Regions from separate parts of the Novosphingobium ginsenosidimutans genome, predicted to be linked through region 2. Evidence: predicted binding sites of a transcription regulator. Region 2 holds the regulator's gene; each other region holds the start of a gene.
What was found. The regulator LexA, encoded in region 2, represses DNA repair genes until DNA is damaged. The targets are predictions, from matches to a motif close to GTTCCNCNCTTGTTCT.
Positions count from the first base shown of each region.

Region 1: a site for LexA is predicted at 1,416-1,431, ahead of uvrA (excinuclease ABC subunit UvrA). Genes of this name have one in related genera too.
Region 3: a site for LexA is predicted at 2,018-2,033, ahead of recA (recombinase RecA). Genes of this name have one in related genera too.

Region 1 covers NZ_CP042345.1:182,365-185,637, forward strand. The annotation lists gene uvrA (excinuclease ABC subunit UvrA) at 1-1,406, opposite strand, end outside; gene FRF71_RS00865 (hypothetical protein) at 1,594-1,950, shown strand; gene FRF71_RS00870 (ABC transporter ATP-binding protein) at 1,958-2,689, opposite strand; gene FRF71_RS00875 (FecCD family ABC transporter permease) at 2,689-3,273, opposite strand, start outside.
Region 2 covers NZ_CP042345.1:2,392,772-2,396,044, reverse strand. The annotation lists gene moaC (cyclic pyranopterin monophosphate synthase MoaC) at 1-172, shown strand, start outside; gene FRF71_RS11815 (molybdopterin molybdotransferase MoeA) at 172-1,374, shown strand; gene lexA (transcriptional repressor LexA) at 1,470-2,159, shown strand; gene FRF71_RS11805 (ComEC/Rec2 family competence protein) at 2,153-3,273, opposite strand, start outside.
Region 3 covers NZ_CP042345.1:54,511-57,783, forward strand. The annotation lists gene FRF71_RS00245 (hypothetical protein) at 1-609, opposite strand; gene recA (recombinase RecA) at 879-1,946, opposite strand; gene FRF71_RS00255 (sulfotransferase-like domain-containing protein) at 2,102-2,809, opposite strand; gene FRF71_RS00260 (aminotransferase class IV) at 2,824-3,273, opposite strand, start outside.

The DNA of each region.
Region 1 (3,273 bases), 910 kb from region 2:
CTGTCGAGCCCGCTGAACCATGCCACCGCATCGGCGACCGAGAGCCGGGTGATCGAGGAGATGTCCGCCCCGCCCACCTTGACGCTAAGCGCCTCGGGCTTGAGCCGCTTGCCCTCGCAAACCTCGCACGGCTGCGCGGTCTGGAACTTGCCCAGCTCCTCGCGCATCCAGGCGCTTTCGGTCTGCAGCATGCGGCGGTTGAGGTTGCCGATCACGCCCTCGAACGGCTTCTTGACCGTGTAGCTCTTTTTCCCGTCGATGAAGGTGAGGTTGACCGGCCGGCCGGCGGTGCCGTGGAGGATGACGATCCGCACCTCGACCGGCAGCTCCTGCCATGGCGTATCGAGGCTGAAGCCGAACTCGGCCGCCAGGCTGGCCAGCACCTGCATGTAATAGGGCGACGGCGGGTTGCTCTTCGCCCAGGGCACGACCGCACCCTGCTTGAGGGAGAGCGCCTCATTCGGGACGACCAGCTGCGGATCGAACAGCAGCTTTTCGCCCAGGCCATCGCAGGCCGGGCAGGCGCCCATCGGCGCGTTGAAGCTGAACAGCCTGGGTTCCAGGCTTTCGATGGTGAAGCCGGAGACCGGGCAGGCGAACTTTTCGGAGAAGACGATGCGGTTGTCGGGCAGGCCGGCGCCCTTCATCGCGCCGCCCTTCTCCCCCTCATGCCCGGGAACATTGCCGTCGGCGAGGTCGATATAGGCGAGGCCATCGGCGAGCTTCAGCGCCTGTTCGAAGCTGTCCGCCAGGCGGGTCTCGATCCCTTCGCGCACCGCGATGCGATCGACCACGACCTCGATGTCATGCTTGTACTTCTTGTCGAGCGCGGGGGCGTCTTCGATCCCGTAGAATTCGCCGTCGATCCGCACGCGGGTGAAGCCGGCCTTCTGCCATTCGGCCAGCTCCTTGCGGTATTCGCCCTTGCGGCCGCGCACCACCGGGGCAAGCAGATAGGCACGCGTCCCCTCGGGCAGGGCCATGACCCGGTCAACCATCTGGCTGACCGTCTGCGCGCTGATCGGCTCACCCGTGGCGGGGCTATAGGGCACGCCGGTGCGGGCCCAGAGCAGGCGCATGTAGTCATAGATCTCGGTCACCGTCGCCACGGTCGAGCGCGGGTTGCGGCTGGTGGTCTTCTGCTCGATCGAGATCGCCGGGCTGAGGCCGTCGATATGCTCGACATCGGGCTTCTGCATCAACTCGAGGAACTGGCGCGCATAGGCCGAGAGACTCTCGACATAACGCCGCTGACCCTCGGCATAGATCGTGTCGAACGCCAGGCTCGACTTGCCGGAGCCGGAGAGGCCGGTGATCACGATCAGGCTGTCGCGCGGCAGCTCGACATCGAAGCCTTTGAGATTGTGCTCGCGCGCTCCGCGCACGACGATTTTACTGAGCGACATGGCGCCGCTGTTCCAGATTTGTTCGATTCCCGCAAGGGGGCCGCAATACGGTGTCCTCTGCGCGCTACCGTACCGTTGGCCCGCTTCGTTCCTGCGACCAGCCGCGCCCCGTTTACCGCAATTCGGATTGTTTCCGTTAACCTCTTGGCGGCACAAACGGATCAGGTCCAAGGGAGGGTCGCAACCTATGAAAGCTCGTCTGATCGCTGGCGCAGTGGCGCTGTCCGTCGTCGCCGTATCGGCCCCGGGCCGGGCAGACGATCCCAAGGACCCCCTGCTCAGCCGCAGCGCCGCGGCGCGGGCCAAGGACAAGGCGATCATCCGCCAGCTCAACATCAATGAGATGCAGCGGGTTCGCGCGCAGGAGGCGCAGCAGGCGCAGGGCTGGCAGGCCTACCGCGAACAACCCGCTCGCCAGGCCGAATACCGGGCCGCCCTGGCCGACCACGCCCGCGAACGCGCCGCCTACGAAAAGAAGATGGCCGCCTGGCGCGAAGCGGTGCGCCGCTGCCGCGCGGGCGAATACAGCTATTGCGACAACTGAGCGCGGATCACACCGCCAGCGCCCGCGCGCCCGGCTCACCCAGCCAGCGCGCCGGAACGTTCCAGACCTTTGCGATCACCGGTTCGGCCAGCGCCAGGTCGGGCGGGCCATCAGCGGCCAGCGCGCCCTGTTCCAGCACCACCACCCGGTCGGCATGGTTCATTGCCAGGGCCAGGTCGTGCAGCACCAGCACCACCCCCATGCCCCGCGCGGCACAGGCGCGCAGGTGGCCCAGCAGGGCCAGCTGATGCGCGAGGTCAAGATTGGCGAGCGGCTCATCCGCCAGCAGCCAGCGCGGCGTGCCGGCCAGAACCCGGGCGAGCAGCGCGCGGGCGCGTTCGCCGCCAGACAGCTGCGAGATCGGGCGGTGCGCGAAGGCTGGCAGATCGAGCGCGTCGAGCGCGGCATCAATGGCGGCGGAGTCCTCAGCCGCGCTTGAGCGCCAGGGCAGGCGGCCAAGGCTGGCCAGGGTCTGGACCGAAACGTCCCAGGCCACCTCGGGCGTCTGCGGCAGATAACCGAGCGCGCGGGCGCGAGCTTCGGGGTGCATGGCGGCAAGCGGCGCATCATCAAGCGTCACCGCGCCCTTCGTGGGCGCGAGCAGTCCCGCAAGGCAGGACAGCAGGCTCGATTTGCCTGCGCCGTTGGGGCCACAAATTGCCGTGACCTCGCCCGCCCGCAGGTTCAGCGAGACCCCGCGCAGGCGGCCGGGGAGGACAAGGGCTTCGGCCGCCAGCATCACACCAGCTCCCGCCGCAAGCGCAGCAGCAGGTTGAGGAAGAAGGGCGCGCCCAGCAGGCTGAGTGCGATCCCCAGCCGCAACTCTCCGCCCGCCAGTGGGAGGATCCGGCAGAGGCAGTCGGCGACCAGCACCAGCAATGCACCCGCCAGTGCCGAGGGCAGGATCAGGTGGCTTGGCCGGCCATCGGTGAAGCGGCGGACGAAGTGCGGCACCATCAGCCCGACAAAGCCGATGATCCCGGCTACCGCCACCCCGCCGCCCACGGTCAGGCCCACGCCCAGCACCAGCAGCACTTGCAGGCGGCGCGGGTCCATTCCGAGCGAACGGGCCGCGGCTTCGCCCAGCGTGAGGGCATCGAGCCCGCGGCCCGCCGCCTGCAGCACACCGATCCCGGCCAGCGTCAGCGGCGCGGCAATCCAGACCTCGCGCCAGGAACGGTCAGTCAGCGCGCCCATCAGCCAGGTCACGATCTCGCTCATCGCAAAGGGCGTAGGCGACAGGCTGATCGCCAGGCTCATCAGCGCGCCGGCCAGGCTGGCGATCATCATGCCGGCCAGCGTGAACAGCACGACCCCGCCCTG
Region 2 (3,273 bases):
GCGCCTTTCAGGTCAGACCGGAGTGGAAATGGAAGCACTGACCGCCGCTTCGGTCGCACTCCTGACAATCTATGACATGGCCAAGGCGCTCGACAAAGGCATGGTGATCGGCGGCCTGCGGCTGCTGGAGAAGCGCGGCGGCAAGTCAGGTGACTGGAAGGCGGCAAGCTGATGTCTGCGCCGCTGCCGCTGGAGGAAGCACAGCAGCGCTTGCTGGAGCTGGCCGAGCCACTGCCGCTGGAACGGGTTGATCCGCCCTCGGCGCTGGACCGCTGGCTGGCCGAGCCGCTGGTGGCCGCGCGCACCCAGCCAGCCTGCGCCATGTCGGCCATGGACGGCTATGCCGTGGCCGGGAACGACCTTTCCGGCCCCTGGCAAGTGATCGGTGAAAGCGCTGCCGGCCACCCCTTCGCGGGCTTTGTTGCGGCCGGACATGCAGTGCGGATCTCGACCGGCGCGGTCCTCCCCGACGGGGCTGGCGCCGTCGTGGTGCAGGAAGACGTCAGCCGCGATGGCGACCGCTTGATTCTGACCGGCGATGGCCCCGGCAGCCCCGGCAAGCACATCCGCCGCGCCGGCTCCGATTTTTCGGAAGGCGCGGTCCTGGCTGACCTCGGCGCCAGGATTAGTCCGGCGCATGTCGCGCTGACCCTGTCGGCGGGGCATCGCCACGTTGCCGTGCGGCGGATGCCGCGCCTAACCATCATCGACAGCGGCGACGAGCTGGCGGCCGATCCAGCCGACTGCGCGCCGCACCAGGTGCCCGCCAGCAATGGCGCCATGCTCGCCGCGCTGGTTGCAAGCCATCGCTGCGAAGTCAATCGCCGCGGGCCGATCCCCGATCAGTTGGACGAGCTGATCGCCGCGCTCGAGGCTGCGGCCGGGGCAGACGTGATTGTCACCAGCGGCGGGGCATCGGTCGGCGATCACGATCTGGTGATCCCGGCGCTGCAGGCCTGGGGGGCCGAGCTCGATTTCTGGAAGGTAGCAATCAAGCCCGGCAAGCCGCTGCTGGTGGCGCGGCGTGGGCGGCAGATCGTGCTGGGGCTGCCCGGCAACCCGGTATCGAGCTTCGTGACTGCCTGGCTCTTTCTGCTGCCGCTGCTGCGCCGCCTTTCTGGCGCGGCAGATCCGTTGCCGATGAAACGTACGGCGCATCTCACCGCCGATCTGGCCGCAGGCGGCGAACGGCGCGAGTTCCTTCGTGGCGTTCTGACGGAGGGGGTAGTGACTCCTGCGCTTGGCCAGGACAGCGGCGCACTGGCGGCCCTTGCCGGCAGCAATTGCCTGATCGACCGCCCCGCCCACAGCCCGGTTCTGCCGGCCGGAACGCCGGTTTTGGTCTATCCGCTCGAAAATGGCGGAATTGCTTGACGCCGATTCAAATGTTGCTTACCTGTTCCACATTCGTTCACTAAACGGCACGGGAACAGAGTCGTTCTCCCGGCCGCGAATGGGAGGTTGTGGCAATGCTGACGCGCAAGCAGCATGAGTTAATCCGGTTCATCCAGGTAAAGCTTGAAGAGACCGGGGTCTCCCCTTCGTTTGAGGAAATGAAGGAGGCGCTTGACCTCAAGTCGAAGTCCGGCGTCCACCGCCTGATCTCGGCGCTGGAGGAACGCGGTTTCATCCGCCGCCTGCCCAACCGCGCCCGCGCGCTGGAAGTGCTGAAGCAGCCGGAAGACGTGGTAACCAAGGGCCCCCGCGCCGCCAACTCGAACAGTGCCGCGGCTGCGGTGATTCGCCCGCCCGAGGCAAAGCCCGCCCCGGCCAACGACGTGATCGAAATTCCGCTCCACGGCCGCATCGCCGCCGGTGTGCCGATCGAGGCTATGGAAACCAGCGCGATGCTGCCGGTCCCCGCAGCCCTGCTCGGCGCGGGTGAGCACTATGCGCTCGAAGTCTCCGGGGACTCGATGATCGAAGCCGGGATCTTCGACGGCGATTATGCCTTGATCCGCAAGACCGACACCGCCCGCGATGGCGAGATTGTGGTGGCGCTTGTCCGCGGCGAAGAAGCGACGCTCAAATACCTGCACCGCGACAACGGCATGATCCGGCTCGATCCGGCCAATGCCGCTTACGAGCCGCAGATTTATCGTCCGGGCGAAGTCTTGGTCCAGGGCAAGCTGGCCGGCCTGCTGCGCCGCTATCACTGAACGGATTGGATGGGCCGGGGCCGGTATGGTGCTGGCCCCACCCACCAGCCGTGGTCGCCCTGGCTATCGGCCACGCTGACTACTTGGCGATCGGCCAGATCGATCGCCAAGCCCCCGCTTCGCTCCAGATAGCGCCGGTCCGCCTTGAGCCACCTGGGCTGGCAAGACCGAGGCAGCCAGCGGTCGGAGATCACCACATCGACCCGCTCACAGGCCGCCGCCAGTTCGCGTTCGGGCAACCGGTCGCGGGTCCGGGTCAGCAACAGACGCCAGGTGCGCTTGCCGCGCCAGACCTCGACTAGGCAAAGGTCGGCATTGCAGCGCGCGGCGGGCCACTGATCGAGGCTGCGCGGCGTACCGGTCATCCCGGCAAGCTCGAGCAGGGTATCCTGGGCATAGCCCTCGCGCCCCTCGCGCAAGACCAGCAGCTCACCCGGCACCTCGCCGGTCAGCCCGACATGCCGACCATCGCCCGAAACCAGCAGGTCTGGTGGCCGAAGTGTCACCAGCAGCAGGGCCCCAAGGCCCGCAGGCAGCAGCCCCCACAACCGCACCCGGCCTTGCCACAGCGCCAACCACAGCCCGCCTGCAACAAACAGCATGAACGCTTGCCAGCCCATCGCCGGCATGGTCGTCACGGCGCCGGGCTGACTGGCGGCATAATGCGCCAAAGCCAGCAAAGCATCGAGCGACTTGCCCGCCAGCCACCAGACCGGGCCGCCCCAACCAAACAGGTCGAGCAGCAGGGCGAGTGCAATGAGCGGCATCGAGACAAAGGTCGTCAGCGGGATCGCCACGACGTTGGCGAGCGCGCCGTAGACGCCCGACTGGTGGAAGTGGAACAGCCCGATCGGCATCAGCGCCAGCTCGATCACCACCCCGGTCAGCAGCAGCATGGCAAGGTTGCGTCCGGCCCGCGTCAGCCATCCCTCCTCGCGGGGGGCAAGGAACGCCTGGATCGGCGCCGCGCCGTGCAGGGCAACGATGGCGATCACGGCGGCAAAGCTCATCTGGAAGCTGGGCCCCACCAGCGCTTCGGGCCAGAACAGCAGGACTACGAAGGCCGCAACCGCAACCATCCGCAGCGACAGGGCTTCCCGCCCCAGCGCCAGCG
Region 3 (3,273 bases), 780 kb from region 2:
TCAGTCCTTGGGCACATCGGCCGGAGCAGCAGGTGCCGCAGATTCGGCCGATGGAGCGGCGGGAGCAGGCTCAGTGGCAACAGCTGGAGCGGCCGCAGGAGCTGGCGGCTTGCTGAGCCCGGCCGCATCAGCGCCAATCGTCTTGGCGACATCGAGCTTTACCTTGTCGTTGCTGGCAGCAACGGTCCCAATCACCTTGCCCTTATTGTCGAGCAATTGCGCTTCGCCAGTTTCACCAATCAGCACCATCCGGACATTGACCGGGTTGGGCGAAAGATGGTTCGAGGCCCCGTTGGTGCCATCGACAACGCCGCCAATGATCCCGCCGAGCAGGAGGTTGCCGGCGGCAGAGCCACCAAGCCGGCTCTGCAGCAGGACATAGGTTGGCTGATAGCCGTCATGGGTGAAGTCGGCGCGCTGGTCATGCTTGCGCTTCACCTTGAGCTTGCAGGGTGTGTTGCAGCTTTCTCCGCTGGTCAGGGTCACTTTGGTGCCCTTGGCGTTGGAATCGAAGCTGACCTTCTGCTTGGTACCGCTGACAACGGTAGCGCATGCGCCGAGCGCAAACGGCAGCATTGCAGCGAATGCCGCGACCTTCAGACGATGCATAGAATCCCCTCCTGTTTGGCCCCTTGTTGGGCAGGTCAAGGCTATGCGCGAACGCCTTTCGGTCAAGGACGGCGGCGACCAATCAGTTCTATTTTCGAGCTTTTTTCAATCCACTATCCTACAGTGAGGTCTGATACCGACTTGCGCAGGTGCATTAGGTGCCAAACGAAAAGACCGGCGCGGGGCCTGTGAGGCACGCCGCGCCGGTCCTGTTTCGTGGAGGGCACCCTGGGGTATTGGGGGGGACGGGGTGCCCTCCCCTGGGAAGATTACATGTCGTCGTCCCCGTCGGGACCCGTCATCATCTCCCCGGCAAGACCTTCGGTTTGGCCGCGGATCGCAGCCTCCAGCCGGTCGCAGAGCTCGGGATTTTCCTTGAGGTAGGTTTTGGCGTTCTCGCGGCCCTGGCCGATCCGGATCGAATCGTAGGAGAACCAGGCGCCCGACTTCTCGACCAGGCCGGCCTTGACGCCGAGGTCGAGGATCTCGCCGATCTTGGAGATGCCTTCACCATACATGATGTCGAATTCGACCTGCTTGAACGGGGGGGCCACCTTGTTCTTGACCACCTTCACGCGGGTGGAGTTGCCGACGATATCGTCGCGGTCCTTGATCTGGCCGGTGCGGCGGATATCGAGCCGGACCGAGGCATAGAACTTGAGCGCGTTGCCGCCGGTGGTGGTTTCCGGGTTGCCGTACATCACGCCGATCTTCATGCGCAGCTGGTTGATGAAGATCACCATACAGCGCGAGCGGCTGATCGAGCCGGTCAGCTTGCGCAGGGACTGGCTCATCAGGCGGGCCTGGAGGCCGACGTGGCTATCGCCCATCTCGCCCTCGATTTCAGCGCGGGGCACCAGCGCGGCGACCGAATCGACCACCAGCACGTCGATCGCGTTCGAGCGGACCAGCGTGTCGGTGATTTCCAGCGCCTGTTCCCCGGTATCGGGCTGCGAAACGATCAGTTCATCGATGTTGACGCCCAGCTTCTTGGCATAGACCGGGTCGAGCGCGTGTTCGGCATCAATAAAGGCCGCCGTGCCGCCGCTCTTCTGCGCTTCGGCGATGACGTGCAGCGCCAGCGTGGTCTTGCCCGAGCTTTCCGGACCATAGACTTCGATCACACGGCCACGCGGCAGACCGCCGATCCCGAGCGCGATATCGAGGCCAAGCGACCCGGTGGAGATCGCCTCCACCTCCATCGTTTCCTTCGAGCCAAGCTTCATCGCGCTGCCCTTGCCAAACGCGCGATCAATCTGGGCCAGCGCCGCTTCCAGCGCCTTCTGACGGTCCATCGTTTCCTTGCCTTCCTGAATCAGCTTGAGTTGTGCAGCCATTGTCCGTCCCCTTGCCTAACCAGCCGACCCAGCAGGTCAACTACGACTCGGTGTACCTGATCTGTTCCATGAGAACAAGAGGGGAACTAGAACAAATTTCGAACATTCATATTTTTTTGTAATGACAGTACTTTATAGGCTATATTGGCCAGAAACTAGAGGCTATAGGCCGCCAGTCGCCGGTAATGTTCCGCCGCCTCCTGGGCGATCTCTGCGAGGTGGGCCGGCAGTACCGGAATCTCGTCCCCGCCAGGCGCGGCAAAGCCGGTCGAGGCCTCGACCCCGGCGTACCAGGCTGGCGCCCAGACCCCGTCGCTGGCGCGCTTGCCGGCTGGCCAGCTGAGCATCGCCGAGTCGAATTCGATCTCCAGCGCCGCGCATAGCGCACCGAGTGTGCGGGCCGGATCGGACAGCACGTCCGCCGCGTCGATCACCGGCGGCGCGCAGCCCAGCCGGTCAGCCACGGCATCGAACAGCTCGCTTTGCTGGACCACGCCGATATCGGCGAGTGTCACCGTTTCCCGGCTCTTGACGTAGGAGGCAAGCACGCGGACCGGGTCACGGATCAGGAAGGCATTGCGACACGCCGCAATCCACCCGCGCCCGAACTCCGGCAGCATGTGGTGGGTCATGTGCTTCTGGTACCATATCGTGGAACCATCGGGCGCAGCGCCGATCAGCTGCCCGGCCACCTCGCGCCAGTCATTGGGCTGCGAGGCCAGCACTTCGTCGCGCATCGGATGATCAAGCCCCGTTTGCGCCAGGTAGGCGGCGTAGAACGGTTCATCGCTGACCGCACAGTCGGCCCGATTCTCGAACGCGCGCATCATCGCGGTTGAGAGGTTCCGGGGGCCCGACCACATAGCGATCCGGACTGTCACAGCAATGGGTGCTCCCTGGCGTATTGATCCTTCAGCGCGGCATAGGCAGCCTGGAGTGCTTGCGTGACCGGACCGGCCCCGGGCGGAAAGGATGTGCCGTCAACCCGCGCCACGGGCGTGATCCCGCCCATCGTGCCGGTGACGAAAGCCTCATCGGCACCCAGCAGATCCTGCGGCGGAAAATCGCCAACCCGGATCGGCGCGGCACCACCCTGGCACAGCGCGATCACATTGCCGCGGGTGATGCCGGGGAAGCAGAACCGGTCGGTGGCGCAGCGCACCGCCCCGTCCTTCACCCAGAACAGGTTGGTCGCGTTGCACGAGGCGATCATGCCATTGGGATCGAGCATCACCGCCTCATCCGCTCCCCGATCGATCGCTTCGAGCAGGGCACGGATATAGTTCAGCCGGCTGTGCGAATTCAGATGCATGTCAAAGGTTTCGGC